Salinivibrio kushneri: one gene and its partner. Each later gene encodes a partner of the first gene's protein in a complex. Links are inferred from orthologs where the notes say so. Each region holds a gene or a part of one and is shown on either strand. Other genes may lie near its edges. The genes, in order: oppC and N8M53_RS00650.

What was found.
Region 2: the proteins of oppC (region 1) and N8M53_RS00650 are in contact, whole or in part, in a cryo-EM structure (PDB 8Z21), measured with the Escherichia coli proteins. The link is inferred for Salinivibrio kushneri from one-to-one orthologs.

The regions. Positions count from the first base shown.
Region 1 is NZ_CP114588.1:1,875,604-1,885,125, forward strand. What follows is about bases 1,291-4,072. They hold oppC (oligopeptide ABC transporter permease OppC), read right to left. Parts: upstream 3,247-4,072; coding sequence 2,335-3,246; downstream 1,291-2,334. Other genes in these bases: N8M53_RS08865 (methyl-accepting chemotaxis protein), read right to left, coding at 1,291-2,188; oppB (oligopeptide ABC transporter permease OppB), read right to left, coding at 3,257-4,072. Outside these bases: N8M53_RS08860 (cupin domain-containing protein), read left to right, coding at 1-60; more of N8M53_RS08865, read right to left, coding at 77-1,290; more of oppB, read right to left, coding at 4,073-4,177; N8M53_RS08880 (ABC transporter substrate-binding protein), read right to left, coding at 4,295-5,971; N8M53_RS08885 (hypothetical protein), read right to left, coding at 6,654-6,827; N8M53_RS08890 (LON peptidase substrate-binding domain-containing protein), read left to right, coding at 7,645-8,217; uridine diphosphate-N-acetylglucosamine-binding protein YvcK, read left to right, coding at 8,422-9,354; N8M53_RS08900 (Hpt domain-containing protein), read right to left, coding at 9,286-9,522. UniProt on the Escherichia coli protein: Part of the ABC transporter complex OppABCDF involved in the uptake of oligopeptides and of the ABC transporter complex MppA-OppBCDF involved in the uptake of the cell wall murein tripeptide L-alanyl-gamma-D-glutamyl-meso-diaminopimelate.
Region 2 is NZ_CP114588.1:130,247-139,850, reverse strand. The notes cover bases 2,896-5,759. They hold N8M53_RS00650 (ABC transporter ATP-binding protein), read right to left. Parts: upstream 4,840-5,759; coding sequence 3,952-4,839; downstream 2,896-3,951. Other genes in these bases: N8M53_RS00640 (extracellular solute-binding protein), read right to left, coding at 5,730-5,759; N8M53_RS00645 (ABC transporter ATP-binding protein), read right to left, coding at 4,855-5,721; N8M53_RS00655 (TRAP transporter substrate-binding protein), read right to left, coding at 2,896-3,662. Also shown: gndA (NADP-dependent phosphogluconate dehydrogenase), read right to left, coding at 1-140; N8M53_RS00670 (gluconokinase), read right to left, coding at 137-637; N8M53_RS00665 (TRAP transporter large permease), read right to left, coding at 717-2,033; N8M53_RS00660 (TRAP transporter small permease subunit), read right to left, coding at 2,026-2,583; more of N8M53_RS00655, read right to left, coding at 2,646-2,895; more of N8M53_RS00640, read right to left, coding at 5,760-7,556; N8M53_RS00635 (ABC transporter permease), read right to left, coding at 7,603-8,646; N8M53_RS00630 (ABC transporter permease subunit), read right to left, coding at 8,648-9,604. UniProt on the Escherichia coli protein: Part of the ABC transporter complex OppABCDF involved in the uptake of oligopeptides and of the ABC transporter complex MppA-OppBCDF involved in the uptake of the cell wall murein tripeptide L-alanyl-gamma-D-glutamyl-meso-diaminopimelate.

The DNA of each region.
Region 1 (9,522 bases):
ATGCTGACGCTGTGGGTAAACCGCGGCTACTGGTACCCCCTAGAGGAAGCGCCAGAATAACCGCGGATCACCAAAGTTAGACTTTAAACTGGGCCGTTAGCGCACGCTGGCGGCCAGCCAGCGCTTCCAATTGGCTGGCAATACTCGCCGCCGATTCGGCATGCGACAAGAGTTCATCACTGCGCTCACGAATATGGGTCACATTTTGCGTCACATCGCCTGATACCGCACTTTGTTGTTCCGCCGCCGCGCTAATTTCGCTGTTAAGCCCCATCATATCGTGCATCGCAGTACGGATTTGGTCCAGGCTAGCCACCGTCTCTTGTACCTTTTCTGCGGTATCATCCGCTAACTGGTTCCCATCATGAATCGCGGCTACCACTGATTGCGCGCCCGCTTGCAACGAATCAATCACGGTACGGATCTGGGTGATTGACTGATTCGTGCGCTGTGACAGTTCACGTACCTCGTCAGCGACCACCGCAAACCCGCGCCCTTGCTCGCCGGCTCGCGCCGCTTCTATCGCCGCATTTAACGCAAGCAGATTAGTTTGTTCAGACATGGCATCAATCACGGTTAAGATCTCAGTAATGTCCTGACTGCTCTTTTGCAGAGCTTGTGCATCCTCGGTGGCACCATTAAGCGTCTCGACTAAGCGCGTCATGGCTTGCGATGAACCAGTGACGATTTTTTCACCGTTCTCTGTGGCCGTGTTGACCGCGGTAGCGGCAGTCAGCGCCGACTCGGTATGACTGGCAACCTGTGAGGCGGTTTGCGTCATCTCTTCTGAGGCTGTCGCCACTGCATCCAAGCTTGATACTTGCTCACGGCTACCATCTCGGGTTTGCGCGGCCACACGCGCGGCTTCTTTTGCAGTATGCTCTGCTTCTTCAACGCTATTAATCACATTCGCCATGATAGGCTGCAACTTATCGAGGAAGCGGTTAAAGCGCCCTGCCAGAACCCCGATTTCATCGCGATTTTTAAGCTGGATGCGTTGAGTAAGATCGCCATCACCGTCGGCAATCTCTGCCAATCGTTCAGCGAGTAGTTTCAAGGGTTTTACGATTTGACGCGCCGCTAATCCGGCGATCACCAAAGCAAGCAGGGTTGCCACAACCCCTAAGCTACGCTCTGTCCACGCGGCTTGACTGCGCTGCGCGGTGATTTGTTGGCTTAATTGGTTTGCCTCAGAGAGTAAGACATCTTCCGGCAAGGTGATCAGGGCTCCCCACGTGGTGCCAGGCAAAGCAATCGGCACATAGGTCATCAATTGACCTTTTTGCCACTCGGTCTGTGGTTGACCTTCGGTTAGCCATCCAACCATGTTGTCGGGCGCCGACGGTAAATCATTAACCGTCCCTCCCGTTGCTTGCGATTTATCCGACACCACTAAACGGCCACCTTGGCTCAGTACACTGACATTCCCGGCACCGTCAAATAGGGCTTTATCTGCCTCTGCGATCACTGACTGTAATCCGCCAAGACCAATATCAATGCCCAGTACCCCAAGCACTTGTCCGTCGCGCATTAGCGGTGAAGAAATGGTGACGCTAAGACTGCTGCCCGCTTGTTTGGGCGCAGACACACATGCCGCACCTTGGCTCAATGGGCACTGGTACCAATGATTCGCTGCTTGCCCACTGCCATTATTATTGTCGTTGTTAATTTGCTTCTCACTGAGCACACTGCCTTGCAGCTCGCCATCCCGTTTTTGCCAGCGGCTGGCAAAACGCCCTGTGGCATTGGCACCCCGTTCTGTATCGAGCTGATAAAAATCATCTTCTTGGTCGAGCGCATTGGGCTTAAACACCACGAACGCAGCTTGGACCGAATCAAAGTTCTCCACGGAGCGCCGCACTAGCTCATTGATTGAACCGCGAAGTTCACCACTGTCGGTAAAGTTTTGCTCAGCGTTATACTGTAGGTACACCACACTTTGCGCCAGCATTTGCGCGCGGTACACCGCTTCATCTAAAGAACGCTGAACATGGGTCGCTTGAACGTGGGCTTGACTGGTCGCAAGACGTTGAGCAGCACTGCGCAGCGTTTGAGTGCTCGCTTGACCGACCGTTTGCTGAAACTGGTTATTTACGTAAGTCGAGAAGGTTAATAAGGTTACCGCGGTCACAGCAACGCACAAACTGGCCACGAGGGTGACCTTCCATTGAATTGAGAGGGATCGCATGACAGCTCCTTTGTCACTCTATCGACAGCCACCATTGCTATCGATTCTCATCCTTGAAACACGCATTTAACAGTAACAAAAAAGCGCAGGAAATAAACCTGCGCTTTTCATATTATTGCGTTTTTTACGATGGCAAAAAACGTCGCTTATCTGTCTTTTGGATCCAAGGCATCACGAAGCCCATCGCCGACATAGTTAAAACAGAACAATGTCATCACCATAAAGGCGGCAGGGAACAGCAGCTGCCAAATCGCAATTTCCATCGTTTGCGAGCCTTCTTGTAGTAAGGCACCCCAACTGGTCATTGGCTCTTGCACACCTAACCCCAAGAAACTCAAGAAAGATTCAAACAAGATCATGTTCGGCACCAATAAAGTCGAGTAAACCGCAACAATCCCGAGTACGTTTGGCACGATATGGCGAGTAATGATATGGCGCGTGCTCACCCCTGAAACGTGCGCCGCTTCGACAAACTCTTTACTCCGTAAGCTCAGTGTTTGACCGCGCACAATACGTGCCATATCTAGCCACGCAATACAGCCAATGGCCACGAAGATCAGCACGATATTACGGCCAAAGAAGGTGACCAGTACAATCACAAAGAACATGAACGGAATCGATTGGAGGATTTCCACCAAGCGCATCATCACCGCATCGGTGCGGCCGCCAATAAAGCCTGATGTGGCACCATATAAGGTACCAATCAAGACGGCGACAAAGGCACCCATGACGCCTACCATGATCGATATACGCCCGCCCATCATGGTGCGAGTAAAGAGATCTCGGCCTAACGCATCGGTACCAAACCAATGTCCGTCTACGCCCAATGAAGGCGCCGCATGAATGGCATACCAATCGGTCGCGTCATACGCGTAGGCACTGATATACGGCCCAAGGATCACGCTCAAACCAATCAATACCAGAATCACCAAGCTCGCCATTGCAGCACGGTTACGTTTAAAACGAATCGCCGCATCCTGCCAAAGGCTACGCCCCTTGACATCGACTTCTTCAGCAAAGTTTTCGAGGGCGTCAATGTTTTCTTTTTTCGTCAGCATCATGTCACCCCTAGTAACGAATCTTAGGATCGATATACGCCAGCAGGATATCGACGATCGCGTTGAAAAGAATGGTCAGCGTACCGATCAAAATGGTACAGCCAAGCACTAATGAATAATCACGGTTAAACGCGGCGTTCACAAACAGCTTCCCGATACCCGGCAAACCGAAAATGGTTTCGATCACCACCGACCCCGTAATAATGCCCACAAACGCGGGTCCCATGTAGGACACAACCGGTAGCATCGCAGGCTTGAGCGCATGTTTAACAATAATTTTAGGGTAACTGAGCCCTTTGGCACGCGCGGTGCGAATAAAGTTACTGTTTAGGGTTTCGATCATGCTGCCGCGGGTCACACGCGCAAATGTGGCCACATACAGTAAGGACATACCGATCATTGGCAATACCATGAATTGCCAACCACCGCCTTGCCAGCCACCGGCGGGGAACCAACCAAGGTTAATGGCGAAGATATAAATCAGCACGGGGGCTAATACAAAGGATGGCATCACCACCCCTAACATCGCCGTAGACATGATGGTGTAGTCAATCCAGGTGTTTTGTTTGAGCGCAGCAATGGTGCCAATCGTGACCCCAAAAATCAGCGTGAAGATAAACGCCAACGCACCGATTTGTGCCGATACAGGAAATGCGTCAGCAATCAGCTCATTCACCGTAAAATCAATGTATTTAAACGATGGACCAAAATCCCCTTGTAGGATATTGCCCAAGTAGGTGGTGTATTGCTCAAATACAGGCTTATCCAGACCGTATTTGGCATTGATGTTTTCCATTACGGCAGGGGGCAATGGACGTTCGCTTGAAAAGGGGTTGCCTGGCGCAAACCGCATCAAGAAAAAAGAGATAGTAATTAAGACCAACAACGTTGGAATAGCTTCCAAAAGGCGCTTGGCGATAAATTTCAACATAACTGTACCGTTTCGTTTTGAGCCTCACAGCGTCCGCTACCTAGGCGATACCTACATAGCGACAACCAGCCAAGGGAGCCGCATGGAGCGGCTCCCTTATCAGCTGTGAATCAGGCGTTACTCGGCCTTGATATAAAGATCTTTTGAGTAGATCTTCTCTTCGGCGTTATTGGCAGGGAAGCCACCGACTTGTGGACTAAGCAGACGCGCTTTTACATACTGGTAAATCGGCGCGATCGGCATGTCTTTTGCCATCTGGGCTTCCGCATCCAAGTACAGTTGTGTGCGCTTGTCATCGTCTGTGGTGGTCATGGCGTTTTCCATGATCGCATCATAAGCTTGGCTATCATAATGCACACCACCTGATGAGTTAGAGCTGCGCATCAAGCTGAGGAAGGTAGACGCTTCATTGTAGTCACCACACCAACCGGCGCGCGCGACATCAAAATTACCTTCATCTTTGGTGCTCAGGTAGGTTTTCCACTCTTGGTTATTAAGTGCAACATCAACACCCAGCTTGTCTTTCCACATTTGACCGATTGCGACGGCCAGCTTTTTGTGGTTTTCGCTGGTGTTATAAAGCAGTGAGAAGTCGAGCGGATTGTCTTCACCGAACCCAGCTTCTTTGAGCAGACGCTTGGCCTCTGCATCACGCTCTTCTTGTGTCATCTTGGCGTACGCTGGCAGCTCAGGATCAAACCCAGCGGTAATTTCAGGCGTCAAGAAGTACGCGGGCTTTTGCCCTTGGCCCAGTAGCGCATCGGTAATCACGTTACGGTCAATCGCGTAAGACAAGGCTTTACGCACACGGACATCATCAAAAGGTTCACGCTTGGTATTAAAGATGTAGTAGTAGCTACACAGGTTACCCACGATAGATAAATCTTCTGGATGCTCGTTTTTCAAGCGACGGAAATGCTCGTTCGGGATCTCATACGTCATGTCAATTTCGCCGGCCAAGTAGCGATTCATTTCCGCCACTTGGTTTTCAATCGGCAAATAGGTCACTTTATCGAGTGTGGTGTTTTCATTATCCCAATACTGGTCGTTACGGGTTAACTCAATGCGCTCATTAATCACCCAGTTATCCACGACATACGCACCATTACCCACGAAGTTCTCAGGTTTAGTCCATTGGTCACCATGTTTTTCCACCGTTTCTTTATGTACCGGCTTCATGGTGGTGTGGCCCATCATCTTCACGAGGTAAGGTACCGCGGTATCTAACGTCACCTGAAGGGTGTGATCGTCTAGCGCTTCAACGCCCAATGTGTCTTTATCTTTGTCACCCTTAATAATGGCTTTGGCATTCTCCATGTGGGTGTAGCCAAGGTACCAAGAGTAAGGTGAAGCCGTCATTGGATCAGCCACGCGCTTGAAGCTGTACTCAAAATCTTGCGCGGTAACAGGATCACCGTTCGACCATTTGGCGTCTTCTCGAAGGTAAAACGTAAACACCTTGTTGTCTTCGTTTTCCCAGCGTAAAGCGACGCCTGGAATGACATTACCGTCTGCATCCTGGTTGACCAAGCCTTCTAGTAGGTCACGAATAACATGCGACTCAGGCACGCCTTGAGTTTTATGCGGATCCAACGACGCCACTTCGGCACCGTTACCACGCACGAGCTCTTGCTCTGCCGCCAGTTGCGGCTCGCCTGTCGCGGACTCGGCTTGTTGTTTGGTTTCAGGGTTAGATTGAGAGGTCTGTTTTTGCTCTGGTTCGCTGCATCCTGCTAGAGCCAGAGAAAGGCCAGCGCCCATAAAGAGGGTTCGGGTGATCGTGTTTAGCTTCATCGTGTAACTCCATAACAATCGCTATTGCATCCATGACAATCGACGCTACGTGACGGGATAATCCGTTTTGCACAATCTAAAAAGCTGTGCTACGCCTCGCTGCGCGACTAGAGGCAAAACATTATCAAGCAACGCTGTGTTTTGCCATAAATCTGAAGTATTTTGCCACAGAATGAGATTAAAAACTCATCTTTCACTACCTGAGAACCCAAGAATGGAATTTCAAGCTGGTAAGATGAGGTCACATTAGCGCTTTATTCACCACTAGAAACAAAAAACGGAACAAATTGCTATTTATACTGAATCTGGGGACATCGGCACTAATGCTTAACTAGCTTGTCGTCTAAAAAAAACACAAGCCTCTTTGTACCTTTGCAATCTCAGTGACTTTGACTGCTAATATGCGCCAAATGTTACTTAATTGTAAAGCCGATACTAAACGTTATTTGTCGAAAAAACTCAACAGAAACACATGCACGTGATGTCAGACAGCTATCACGGTCACAAAATCTGACTTGAATAAGCGGTAATGATGCCTGCCAGAGGCAGCGCTCATCCCGAATAGGAGCGAGGGTCAAGCGCGGATAATGTAGAACGGAGGGAGAAGGCAGAAATGGCGGCTTCAGTAGGCTTGAGCGGTGATAATGTCGCAACAAAGCCAGCTTCGCGAGCTGGCTTTGTCCTATAAACCACTATTTTTTAGCATCGTCGGGACTAAAAACGGGGCCACTATCAGGTGAGCGATCATTCGCCTGATCGTGCAGGGCACGGTTGTCCTCGCGTGCTTTTCCATCTCTGGCATGACCTCATTGAGCATTTCTTTGATTTTCTTGTTGCTATAGCGCTTGTGTTTCATTGTGTCCTCCTGAATCCTTCAGTCATTGGCACAGTCTCTCACACAACGATCGCCTAAGGTGGGTGGCTGTTGCGTCAGTACAAACCGCTTGTGCAATTTTCAACCTACACCCTCAGCACCAATAAAGCAAAAAATTGCCGACAAGGCTCGCCGGACATCTTCGCCCCCACTACATCTCGGCTTCTCAACCCAGAGCCATAGCGGATATCGGCCCGATCTTGCCTTAGTTTAATAACATTTGCTGATAATAAGCGGCTGTTTAGACGAAATACCAATATTGACGCTTTTTTAAGCAAACGATGTTGTTATTCGACGCTATATCCCCCATCATTATGTTGTTGATGAGATGTTCCCGATCATTAACATGATTTTTCTTCCGACAAGAGAGTAAAAAGCAAGACTATGAGACCACAAAGCTCAACCTCGCGCCCTTTATGCGCACGCGTTCGCCATGGTTACAACCCAAATAAAGGAAAAAAACCACAGGTTAACCGCTAACGCGGTGTTGATGTTAAAAACACCTCTTTAATAGCCTCCAAATGGAGGCTATTTTTTTTGTCTTTATACCGCGACGCTGACGACGAGTCAGGGCGTAATCCTACTCACGGGCGACCGCAAAGCGAGTGAGTGAGCGTTTGCACAATGCGTTATCGCGAGCGGATTTGCGTTGCAAATTGCGAGTTCTCGCTCTCAAGCGCTACGCAATCGCGACATCACGATGCCGAACCGCTGGTATACTGGCGTTTCAAAAAGTAGGCACCCCTTTTGCAATATCTAGATTACTAGACCAACGTCATTGCTTGTCAGGGGGTGTCACATGGGACAATCCACACCAATTTTGTTTAATGATCGCCACATCTTGCCTGGCGGCCGGATGCCTCTTCGCATCCCAGCGGGCGACTCGTTAGACACACTGGTATTCGCGTTAAAGCATGGACTCCCTATCGGAGTGTGTATGGCGGAAACACAAGCCCAGCGCTCTCACGTGGATATTGGCACCTTTATTGAGATTGAGGACTATACCCGAAGTCAAGAAGATGGCTGCTTGGTGATAACGGCACGGGGAACAGCACGCTTTGCTATCCAAGCATTTAACCAGCAGCACAACCACATCTTGTTTGCCACGGTAAACGCATTACCCCGCTGGCCTGATTGTCACGTCGACAAACAAAGTGAGCCTCTGGTCGAACGCTTACAGTCAATGTTTGAGCGCTACCCTGAATTACAACAAATGCACAGAGAAACCGAATTCTCTAACTTGACGTGGTTATGCCAGCGCTGGTTAGAACTGTTGCCACTCCCCACTGGGGAAAAGCAACAGTTAATGGCAAACAGCTCCTGTGTCGCCACACGGGATTACCTGTTGAGTATGATGCAAGATCCACACTAAACCGTTTTTATTGCTGCCTTGCTATTTGCCCTGTTTATTCATCTGCTTGATTGGGCGAGGTAACGCGACGCGTTACCTCTTTTTTTCTTCACCTTTTTATCCCACTTCCCTGATTTGCTCACACTTTACGGCTCCAACAAATACCTTGTCGCTCACGCATCAGGTAAACTAGGCGGCATTGATTTTTTCTCAGGAAACTAAGCGATGACCCAAAACGTTTCAGATCAGCATTCACAACGTATCGTAGCGATTGGTGGCGGACATGGTCTGGGGCGCGTCTTATCGGCATTGGGAGCCTATGGCGAGCAGGTAACAGGCATTGTCACCACAACCGACAACGGTGGGTCAACTGGCCGTATCCGTGCCTGCCAAGGTGGAATAGCTTGGGGCGACATTCGTAACTGCCTCAACCAATTAATCACCGAGCCCTCGGTCGGCTCCATGCTGTTTGAATATCGCTTTAAAGGGAAAGGTGAGTTGAACGGGCATAATTTGGGCAACCTGATCCTTACCGCACTGGATAACCTCTCAGTCCGTCCGCTTGAAGCTATCCAACTTATTCGCGATCTGTTAGATATCCGTCCCAATTTGCTACCGATGTCTGAGCATCCTGCTGAGCTTGCCGCGTTAACGCCAGAGGGTGAGACAGTGTCGGGAGAAACACATATTGATGAGCTAAGCGCTCCCCCGACACGTCTCTTTTTGTCCCCAACCGTCCCCGCGACCCGCGAGGCCATTGAGGCTATCGAGCAGGCTGACTTGATTTTGCTCGGCCCTGGCAGTTTTTTAACCAGCGTGATGCCGCCACTACTGGTTCCCGAACTCGGCCGTGCGTTAAAACATACGCAGGCCAAACTGGCGTTTATTAGAAACCTTGGCAAGGAAATCGGGCCGGCGGGTGACATGTCATTAGCCACTATGCTTGCTTGGTGTGAGCGCGCGATGGGTGGCCAAACCATCGATATGGTCATTGGTGAGCAACATGCATCGCAGCTCGCTACACGTTACCAACAAAAAGAGGCCAGTTTGGCCTCCTCAAATCATCATTGGCGTCATGACAGGGATAAACTACGTCAAGCTGTTGATGAAATTTTGCTCGACGGCCATTTCTCGGTAGGTAGAAGCCGTCCCTCGTAACATCTCGGTCAGCTCATCAAGGTGATGTGTCATCCAATCTTGTTGGCCTTGTTTCACCCGTGATTCACACTCACGCGCCATCTCGGCCAGATCATCCGCACCAAAACTGGCTGCACTGCTTTTTATCGCATGGCTGATCTCACGAACTTGCTCTATCGACGGAGAACC
Region 2 (9,604 bases), 1.7 Mb from region 1 along the record:
AACGCGGCCTCAAGCGCCGCTTGGCGGTGATGCGGGTCAATATCAAAGCCTGCGACATTAAAGCCATGATCGACCAGGTTTAAAGCCAGGCTTTTCCCCATCACACCTAATCCAACCAGACCTATCTGTGATGGCGTCATGACTCCATCTCCTTTATTTGTTGCAACGCGTGCGCGACCACGGTGTCGACGGGGTAAGAGATATCGACAAACAAGGCCTCTTCGGGGCTGGGCTCGACCAAGGCGTCAAATTGGCTACGCAGCATGGCCTCACCATGAAAATAATGGTTAGCCCGTTTTTGTAGCCGCGACCAAATCGTAGCGTAATCCCCTTGCAGATAGACAATCACTAACTCTGGGTTGTTTTGTCGCAGCACGTCGCGGTACTCCGGCTTTAATGCTGAGCAAGCAATCACCGCTGCCTCATTGTCGGTATACAGACGGTTCAAGGTACGTAACCAACCGCTGCGGTCAGCATCAGTCAGTGGGATCCCTTGCCGCATTTTTTCTACATTGTCAGCGGGATGATAATCGTCACCGTCATAAAAAGGCAGGTCGAGTGCACGGGCAATTTCACTGCCAATCAGGCTTTTGCCGCACCCTGAAACCCCCATGATTAATAGTTTTTTTACTTTCATTGCACACCACAACCCTTAGCCAAGCCACACGCTAGCGATAACACCTTGAGAACTCGATATTGCTGTTTTAATACCATGATCATTGCCACCACATTGCCAACTCAGGGAAGATAATCACCAATGACAGCACGAACACTTGCAGGGCGATAAAAGGCAGCAGTGAGGTAAAAATCTCACCAAGACTAATGTCTTTCGGGGCGACTGATTTAAGGTAGAAGGCAGCGGGTCCAAATGGCGGCGAAAGGAACGACACCTGCATGTTGAGGCAGAACACCACCCCGAACCAAATGGGGTCAAAACCAAGCCCGGTGATGATGGGCACAAAAATCGGCATGGTTAACAGCGCCACCCCGACCCAGTCTAAAAACATCCCTAAGACGAGTAAGATCACCATCATGATAAGCAAGGTACCTATCGCACTGCCGCCGCTTAGGCTCAGGATCACTTGTTCAACAAAATCAATCCCGCCCATCAGGTTGTAGATTCCCACCAGGGCGCTGGCACCAATGCCAATCCACATGATCATCCCGCAAGTACGCATAGTGGCAATTGCGCTCTCTTTGAGCATCGAAAGGTTCATCTCACCACGGACAATCGCAGACAGCATGATCCCCACCACGCCAAGCGCCGAGGCTTCAGTGACCGAGGCCACTCCAGTGTAAATACTGCCAAGTACCACGGCTACCGAGAAAAGTGGGAAAAACAACGCTTTAAAGTAGCTCACTTGCGGCTCATCGTCTTCCCCGCTGTCACTTGGGATCGGCGCCAGTGACGGGTTTAACTTACAACGAATCAACACATAAGCGATGTAACAAGCGGCGAGAATGAAGGCGGGGAGAAAGGATGCCTTGAACAAATCACCAATCGACACACTGGCGGTCATACCATAGATGATCAGTACGATACTGGGCGGCAGCATGGTCCCCAGCGCACCCCCGGCACAGGTGGTCCCGATCGCCAGCTTGCGATCATAACCAAGGCGGAGCATTTGCGGTAACGCCAAGATCCCCAATAGCACGGTTTCACCGCCAATCACGCCAGACATAGAAGCCAGCAACACCGCGACTAAAATGGTTTGTACCGCGACCCCGCCTCTCACCTTGCGCCCTAGGGACTTCATGGCATCGAAAAGATCTTTGGCGATGCCTGAACGGTCAAGTAGTGCCGCCATTAATACGAACATCGGCACGGCTAAAAAGACGTAACCAGAGGCAAAACTGTAGGTACGGCTGGCAATTAATGGCATCGCCTCGGGGCCAAACCAAAAGAGGGTAAAAAAGATCGCCACAAACCCAGACACAAACGCCAATTGCATCCCAGTGAGTAGCAATCCAATCAGCATCACCAGCATGAGCAGGCTTCCCCACGCCAGTCCAATCGAAGATAAATCAAACATCGTCTTTGTTCCTCAGCCCGACCAGCTCTTGGATGAGATGCAATACAAACTGGAGCACAAGAATGCACAGCGCGATAAAAATCAGCCCTTTAAGCAGCGCCGGATAGGGCGCATTGAGCACAGACCCCGAGGTCTCAAGTCGTAGCTCGCCCCAAGGTGCAAACCAGGCTTCCTTGGCAAGCGAGTAGGATGAATAGGCCAGCATGCTGGCAAACGCGAGTCCGACGAGGTGATGAACCAGGTTGAGGTATTTGCGCGTTTGTGACGATACCGCGTCGTAAACTAAGACCACACGCACATGGCGGTTGGCCGCAAAGGCATAAATCCCACCGATAATGAACAAGGAGCCGCCGATAAATGAGGCAGTTTCATGCACCCAGGTGGTGGGCGAATCAAACAGGTAACGCATCACCACTTCGTAAAACGAGATAAAAACGGTGGCGATAAATAGCCAACTTAATAAGTGGCTCACCTTAATGATCGCTCTATCGAGTACGTTTCTTGGGTGCTCGTCGGGCTCGGGCGGGGTATGAGGCGTTTGTTCAGTCATAAAATAGGTCCACAATCAGGAGGGCGATGCCCTCCTATCACTGACAAGACAAGGATGAATGCTTACAACAAGCCATTGGTTTCTAAGAAATCAGTGACTGAGTCATACACTTTTTGTGCATTGGGTGAGCGCTCGGCAAACACCTTCCATTGGGTTTTGGCGATTTCACGAAACTTCTTGCGCTCTTCGTCAGACCAATCGTGGATAGTGATCTCTGGGTTGGCTTTGGCCTCTTTCACTGCCGCCATATCTGCCATTTTCAGCTGGGTGGTCATGTCGTAAGAAAAATCCCGCACCGAGGTTTTCAAAATGGTCTGCAAGTCTTCCGGCATCTTGTCCCATTTTTTCTGCGCAATAGAGATATCAATCAGTGGCAACGAGTGGAAGCCTGGTTGCACTGGGTGCGGTGCAATGTCATTCATGCCTGCTTTTTGGTTGGTGGAAAACACGGTGTAATCGGCCGCATCAATCACCCCTTTGCTCAGACCGGTAAACACTTCCGAGCCCGGCAAGTTAACCGGTGTGGCGCCAGCGGCGGCAAACACTTGCTGCACCAAGCCTTCTGGGGCACGCAGCTTGAGTCCTTTAAGATCAGCCACGCCGTCAATCGGTTTTTTGGAAATAAACGACTCAACGCCCGTGGTCGATGCGCCTACAAACTGCACACCATACGGGGCGTAAAGCTCGGTCATCAGCTCATTCCCGCCACCGTAATTCATGTATTGCAGCAGCTGGGTTGTATCGGACCAAGCACCGACCATATTACCAATCAAGCCAAAGGCCGGATCTTTGCCGGAAAAGTAGCCCGTGGCGGTGACATGTCCGTCCAGGATCCCCATTTTTATCGCCCCGAGCGTCTCGGTGTGTTTCACCACAGAGCCAACAGGCAATAAATCAATATTGATTTGGCCATCAGACATGGTCTCCACACGGTCAGCCCAGCGCTGCTGAACCTTAAAGTTGAGATCACCTGAGGGATCAGACGATTGGATTTTCAGATTAAAATCCGCCGCCATCGCTGACATAGAGAACAAGCCAGAGATAGAGGCAGCGAGCAGGGTTTTCGTTATTGCTTTCATAGTAGGATGTCCTTGTTTTATTTCCATTTATTCCATCAAGCTGGAATGCGAGTGGTCGAAATGCTGGATGTAATTGTTATGTTACCAACCTTCTACGCTGTAAAGTTACCGGTAACACTGATGCATGAACAGAGATCGCACTCACAGTTATTGATTAATTTGTCACAAGGATAAAGCAAAGAGGAAGAAGTGTGAGACACACCACATTGGCGGTTATCGGGATATCGCCCTCGGCAAAAAGCGCAAGCATGAGCCGATGCCCACCCTGAAACAGGGTGGGGAAACGGTGCTAGCGGGTGGTTTCAGGCTTTTTTTCGTCCACCGACTCATCCCTTGCGTCCGCGTCAGCGGCCGGTTGCTCAGCGCGGCGCTTGTGCTTGCGGTATTTAGGGTGGGTGATCGGAATGGCAGAGAGTAACTTTTGCGTGTACTCATGCTGCGGCTGATGATAGACGGTTTCGGTCGGACCCTCTTCCACCACATGACCAAAGTACATCACTGCCACCTTATCGGAGATATGACGAACCACCGATAAGTCGTGGGAGATAAAAATCATCGCCAAGTTCATCTCTTGCTGGAGTTTCAGCAACAGGTTAAGAATCTGGGCCTGCACCGATACATCCAAAGCGGAGACGGATTCGTCACAAATAAGCAGTTTCGGTTTAAGGGCAATCGCCCGCGCAATACCAATCCGCTGGCGCTGACCGCCCGAAAACTCATGCGGGTAGCGGTTGACCGCATCGTGGGGCAATCCGACTTTATCTAGCAGCTCAAGTACCCATTGGCGACGCTCTTTCGCGGTGCCTATATTGTGAATAATAAAGGGCTCTTCTAAGATCCCGCCGATGGTGTGACGCTGGTTTAGCGACTCGAGCGGATCTTGAAAGACAATCTGCATGTCTTTACGCAGTGGCCGCATCTGACGTGGCGATAAATGGGTGATGTCTTTACCTTCAAAGAAAATTTTCCCTTCGGTAGGCTCAAACAGCTTAAGCATGGTACGGCCAAGGGTGCTTTTGCCACACCCCGACTCACCCACCAGCCCGAGGGTTTCACCTTGTGACACCGAGAGCGATACGCCATCGACGGCTTTAATGGTGTAGCCTTGACGAAGCAGGCCTTTGCCCGAGACAAAATACTGCTTCAGGTTTTCTACTCTGAGGACTTCCTTGCTCATCGCGTTCTCCTGCAACTACGGGGATGATGGCGCGGCATCAAACGCTTCCAACGGGCGAATATCAATCATCTGTTTGGGTTGATGGTGACGCCCCGGCATTAATCCCAATAAACGCTTGGTATACGGATGGGATGGGTGATCAAAGAGGGTGAAAATATCCGCCCGTTCACGAATTTGGCCATCGTACATCACCGCCACATCGTCACACACCTCGGCGACTACCCCCAGATCGTGAGTGATAAAAATCACCGCCATGCCGGTTTCTTCTTGCAGCTCGTTAATCAAGTCCAAAATCGAGGCCTGCACAGTTACATCCAAGGCGGTGGTTGGCTCATCACAAATCAAGATATCGGGCTTGCAGGCCAGTGCCATGGCGATCATTACCCGCTGACGCATCCCACCGGATAGGTTATGCGGGTACTCGTTCAGTCGCTTTTCTGGCATCGGGATTTTCACCTTGGCCAGCATATCGAGCGCACACGCCGCGCGCGCTTTTTTATCCAGCTCTGGGCGGTGTAGCATCAAAACTTCATTGATTTGCCGACCCACGGTATGCACCGGGTTCAGTGCCGTCATCGGGTCTTGAAAGATAATCGAGATCCGATTGCCACGCATCGCGTAGCGCTCTTTGGCGGGCAAGGTCACCAAGTCGGTCCCGCGGTACAAGATTTCGCCGCCCGTCACCTGGCCGTAGGGCTTGGGGAGCAGGCCCATGATCGACATCGCTGTGACACTTTTGCCACTGCCCGACTCGCCCACCAAGCCGAGCGTGCGCCCGGCTTTTACGTCAAAGCTTACCCCGTGAAGTACCTCACGGGGGCCGTCGTCAGTGGTAAAACTAACGGTCAAATCCTTAACCGAAAGAATGACATCCTGCGTCATAATCGCCCCTACAGCTTGTATCTGTCATCAATGATGGTCACCGGCTCAAAGGCTTTATCGTCATCCATCGCCTCTTCGGTGGCGTCTTTCATCTCTTCATCAATCCAGAAGGTACCAAAGCCCATCACCCGGCCACTGGTGACCATTTTTTCGGTGCGCTTGGTCATTGCGTTGTCTGGGATTTGTACATAACGCCAAAAACCTTGACGCACATACGGCACCATGTACCCAGGTACAATCACACTGGCTTCTGAGATCTTAGCGCGGATCTGGTGCGACAGCTGGTATTTCTTCGCCATGTCGAACTCGGTTTTGTACGCCATGATCAGCTTATCCAACGCCGGGGAGCTGTAATTGGTGTGGTTGTTGGTTTGCTTTTTATTAGCGTTATCCGAGTGGAAGTATTCCCAATAGGCCGGGATTTCTGAGGTGCCCATATTGAGAAACGCCAGCTGATGCTTTTTCTCCAGTATGTATTTAAACGCCGATGAGCCATCAACCAGGTGAATGGTAAAGTCCAACCCTGCTTTTTTCGCTTGCTCTTTCAAGTAAGCGATGCGTGGGGTGTGGTGTTGGTACCCATAAGTGATGGCAAAGCTTAAACGCTCGCCTTTGTCGTTAATACGAATGCCATCGGGGCCCACTTGGTCAAAGCCAGCTTTTTCGAAATAGCTGATCGCTTTTTCAGGGTCAAACGCTGGCGGTGTCGCACCATCGTTGTCGTACTCACCATGACCATGCCCCATTGCATGTGGCTTGCGTGAGTAGTCACCACGGGTAATATTTTCAATCATGCCATCAAAGTCCGTGGCATAGATGATGCCTTTGCGCACATTGATGTCATCCAGTAGCGGCATAGCCGTATTCATCCATAAACCACCCGCGCCAACCGGTAATTCGTTGTGGCCCCAGAATTTGGTGATATAGCCTTTTTTATAAGGTTCAGATTGGGTTTTGTCGTGCCACACATCCGGTAATAGCAAGTCGAACACATCCAAGTTGCCTTTTTCAAAGTGCTTCATGGCGATATCGTTATCCCGGATCACCCGCAGACGGATCTTATCGACGTTATAACGGTGTTGATAATACGGGTTGGTGTAGCCCCACCAGTCATCGACATGCTCAAAGGTGACGCTACGGCCTTTTTGCACCCGCGCTAACTCGTACGGGCCCACGGTGGGGGTCGCTTTGAAGTTATAGCGGCGTACAAAGTCGTCGGCAATGCCATCTTGGTTTTCATCTTTGCTCGGATTGGCGTAAAAATGCGCGGGACGTGGGACCAAACTACCCAAGGTATACATCAGATCTTCGTCGCTTTTCTCTATTGCAGTCGATATAGCAATGGTGTGTTGATCAATTTTCTCGACCCCACCAATGGTGTTGGTGTAGTACTCGTTGTACCAAGGCGCAACAATGTCTTTCGAGCGGTAGAACTGCATCATAAAGACAAAATCATCGGCGGTGACGGGCTCGCCATCCGACCAGGTCGCCTCTGGGTTCAGCTTGAAGTAGATGGTTTTGTGGTCGTCGCCAAACGCCCACTCATTGGCCAAATCCGGGATCCATTCCAGTGTGTCTGGGTGGCGCTTTACCAATGAAGGCATTTCATCGAGAAAATAACTGCGCAGGCCTGAGTTGGAGTCTGGGCCAACCGTGCGCAGCGTCTGGGGAAAGGAGCTTAAGTGTGAGCGCAAAACGCCGCCACGTTTGGCGTTGGGAGAGCCGATTTTAGGTGCATCCCAATTGGTTTGCCAATTAAGGTTTTCAGGCAAATCCGCCGCCCAGCCAGTCAGGCTAAACATCGAAATTGAGGTCGCAAGGATCAGTTTTTTCATCGTGATTTCCTTATCGTGATTCAAACATTGCACATTGTGTTTAACGTTAGTCGTAACGGGTGAATTTTTTCGGGTCGAACGCCGCGCGCACCGCTTCACCAATGAAGGTCACCATCACTAATACCACCACCAGTGAGGTCACCACGGACGCAACAATCCATGGTGCGTCCAAATTCGATTTGCCTTGCTGTAACAGCTCGCCCCAACTGGGCGTCGGCGGCATCAGCCCAAGGCCGAGATAATCCAGCGCTGTTAACGCGGTAATATTGAGTGCGATGGTAAAGGGCGCCAAAGTCACAATCATCACCATGGTATTGGGCAAAATATGCCGGAATAAGATCCGGCTGGTCGAGGCACCGAGTGCGCGCGCGGCCATCACATAATCACGCGCTGACTCTTTATAGGTCATGGTGCGCATATACCAGGTGATCGCCATCCAGCCAAATAGCACGTTAATCCCTACAAACAGGGCAAACGTGGGCTGAAGAATCGAAACCAAAATCATGATCACGTACAAAAACGGCACCATCGACCAGATTTCGATAAAGCGTTGGAAGAAAAGGTCAAACTTGCCGCCCCAAAAACCCATCGCACAGCCGACGGCTGTACCAATCGCATAGGAAGCGGCCATGGTGAGTAACGCAAACCCCATGGCGATACGAAAGCCGTACACCAAGCGAGCGAGGATATCGCGACCAATCTCATCGGTGCCAAGGTAATGCTGATGCTCAGCGCTCGGCGCTGTCGGTGGAAAATCCCCGCTAAAATCTTGCTCCAGTGGGTTCCATGGCACTAGGGGCATCACCACATAATTGTCACCGCCTTGTGCCTCAAAGGCTTTGGCAAGTTGACGATAGTTGGCTTCGCTGGTCCCCACTTGACCAAAGTCGCTCGCCAAGTACACATCACTCAGTACCGGGAAATAATATTCACCGTCGTATTTGACCATTAACGCTTTACTGTTGATAAAAAGCTCGGCAAACAGCGACAACACCAGCATGGTGGTCAAGATGATAAACGACCAATAACCGCGTTTAATTTGCTTAAAGCTGCGGATTTTCTTTTGAGTTAAAGGGCTAAACGTCAACATATCAAGATCCAAACTTCACGCGAGGGTCAACCAAGGCAACACAGATATCGGAGATAATATTGCCGGCCAGCAGTAATAGCGCATTGATGGCGACAATGCCCATCACCACCGGATAATCGCGCTCCATAATTGACTCATAGCCAAGTAAGCCGATGCCATTGATATTGAAAATGACTTCAATCAAAAACGCGCCGGTCATAAAGAACAACAACGAGTTGCCAAAATGGCTAGCAATCGGGATCAAGCTGTTGCGCAGCGCGTGCTTGCGCACCGCCGAGCGGAACGGTAACCCTTTGGCAATCGCCGTACGGATATAGTCCGCCGAGAGGTTTTCCATTAGGTTGTTTTTCATCGTCATGGTCAGGGTGGCAAAGTCACCAATCAGATAACAAATCAGCGGCAGTACCGCATGCCACATCACATCTTTGGCGCGTTCCCAAAAGCTGGTCGCGTCGTAGTAGGCATCGCCCACAAAGCCCCCCATCGGGAACCATTCGAGGTGATAGCTAAACAAGGTGATCAGTAATACCCCGACCACATAGCCAGGCAAGGCAAACCCAATAAAAATCAGCACAGAGGAGGACGAATCAAACACTGAACCGTGTTTGAGGGCTTTGTAATACCCGAGCGGAAGAGAGATAAAATAGCTGATGAAGAAGGTCATGCCGCCGTAAAACAAGGAGACGGGCAGACGCTCGGCGATCATGTCGGTGACCGGCTCGTAGTAGCGCGTCGACTCACCCAGATCGAAGTTGGCGAGCTTGCCCAGCCAATCGACATAGGCTTCTAGCACGGGTTTATCGAGGCCGTAAAATGCCTTAAGTTCGGCAATCTGATCGTCCGATAACGCCGAGCTGTCACCAGCACGTTGCAAGCTCGAGCCGCCATCGGCTTGTGCCTGCATTTGCGTCATCATTCGCTCGACCGGCCCACCCGGCACAAGACGGGTGATACCAAA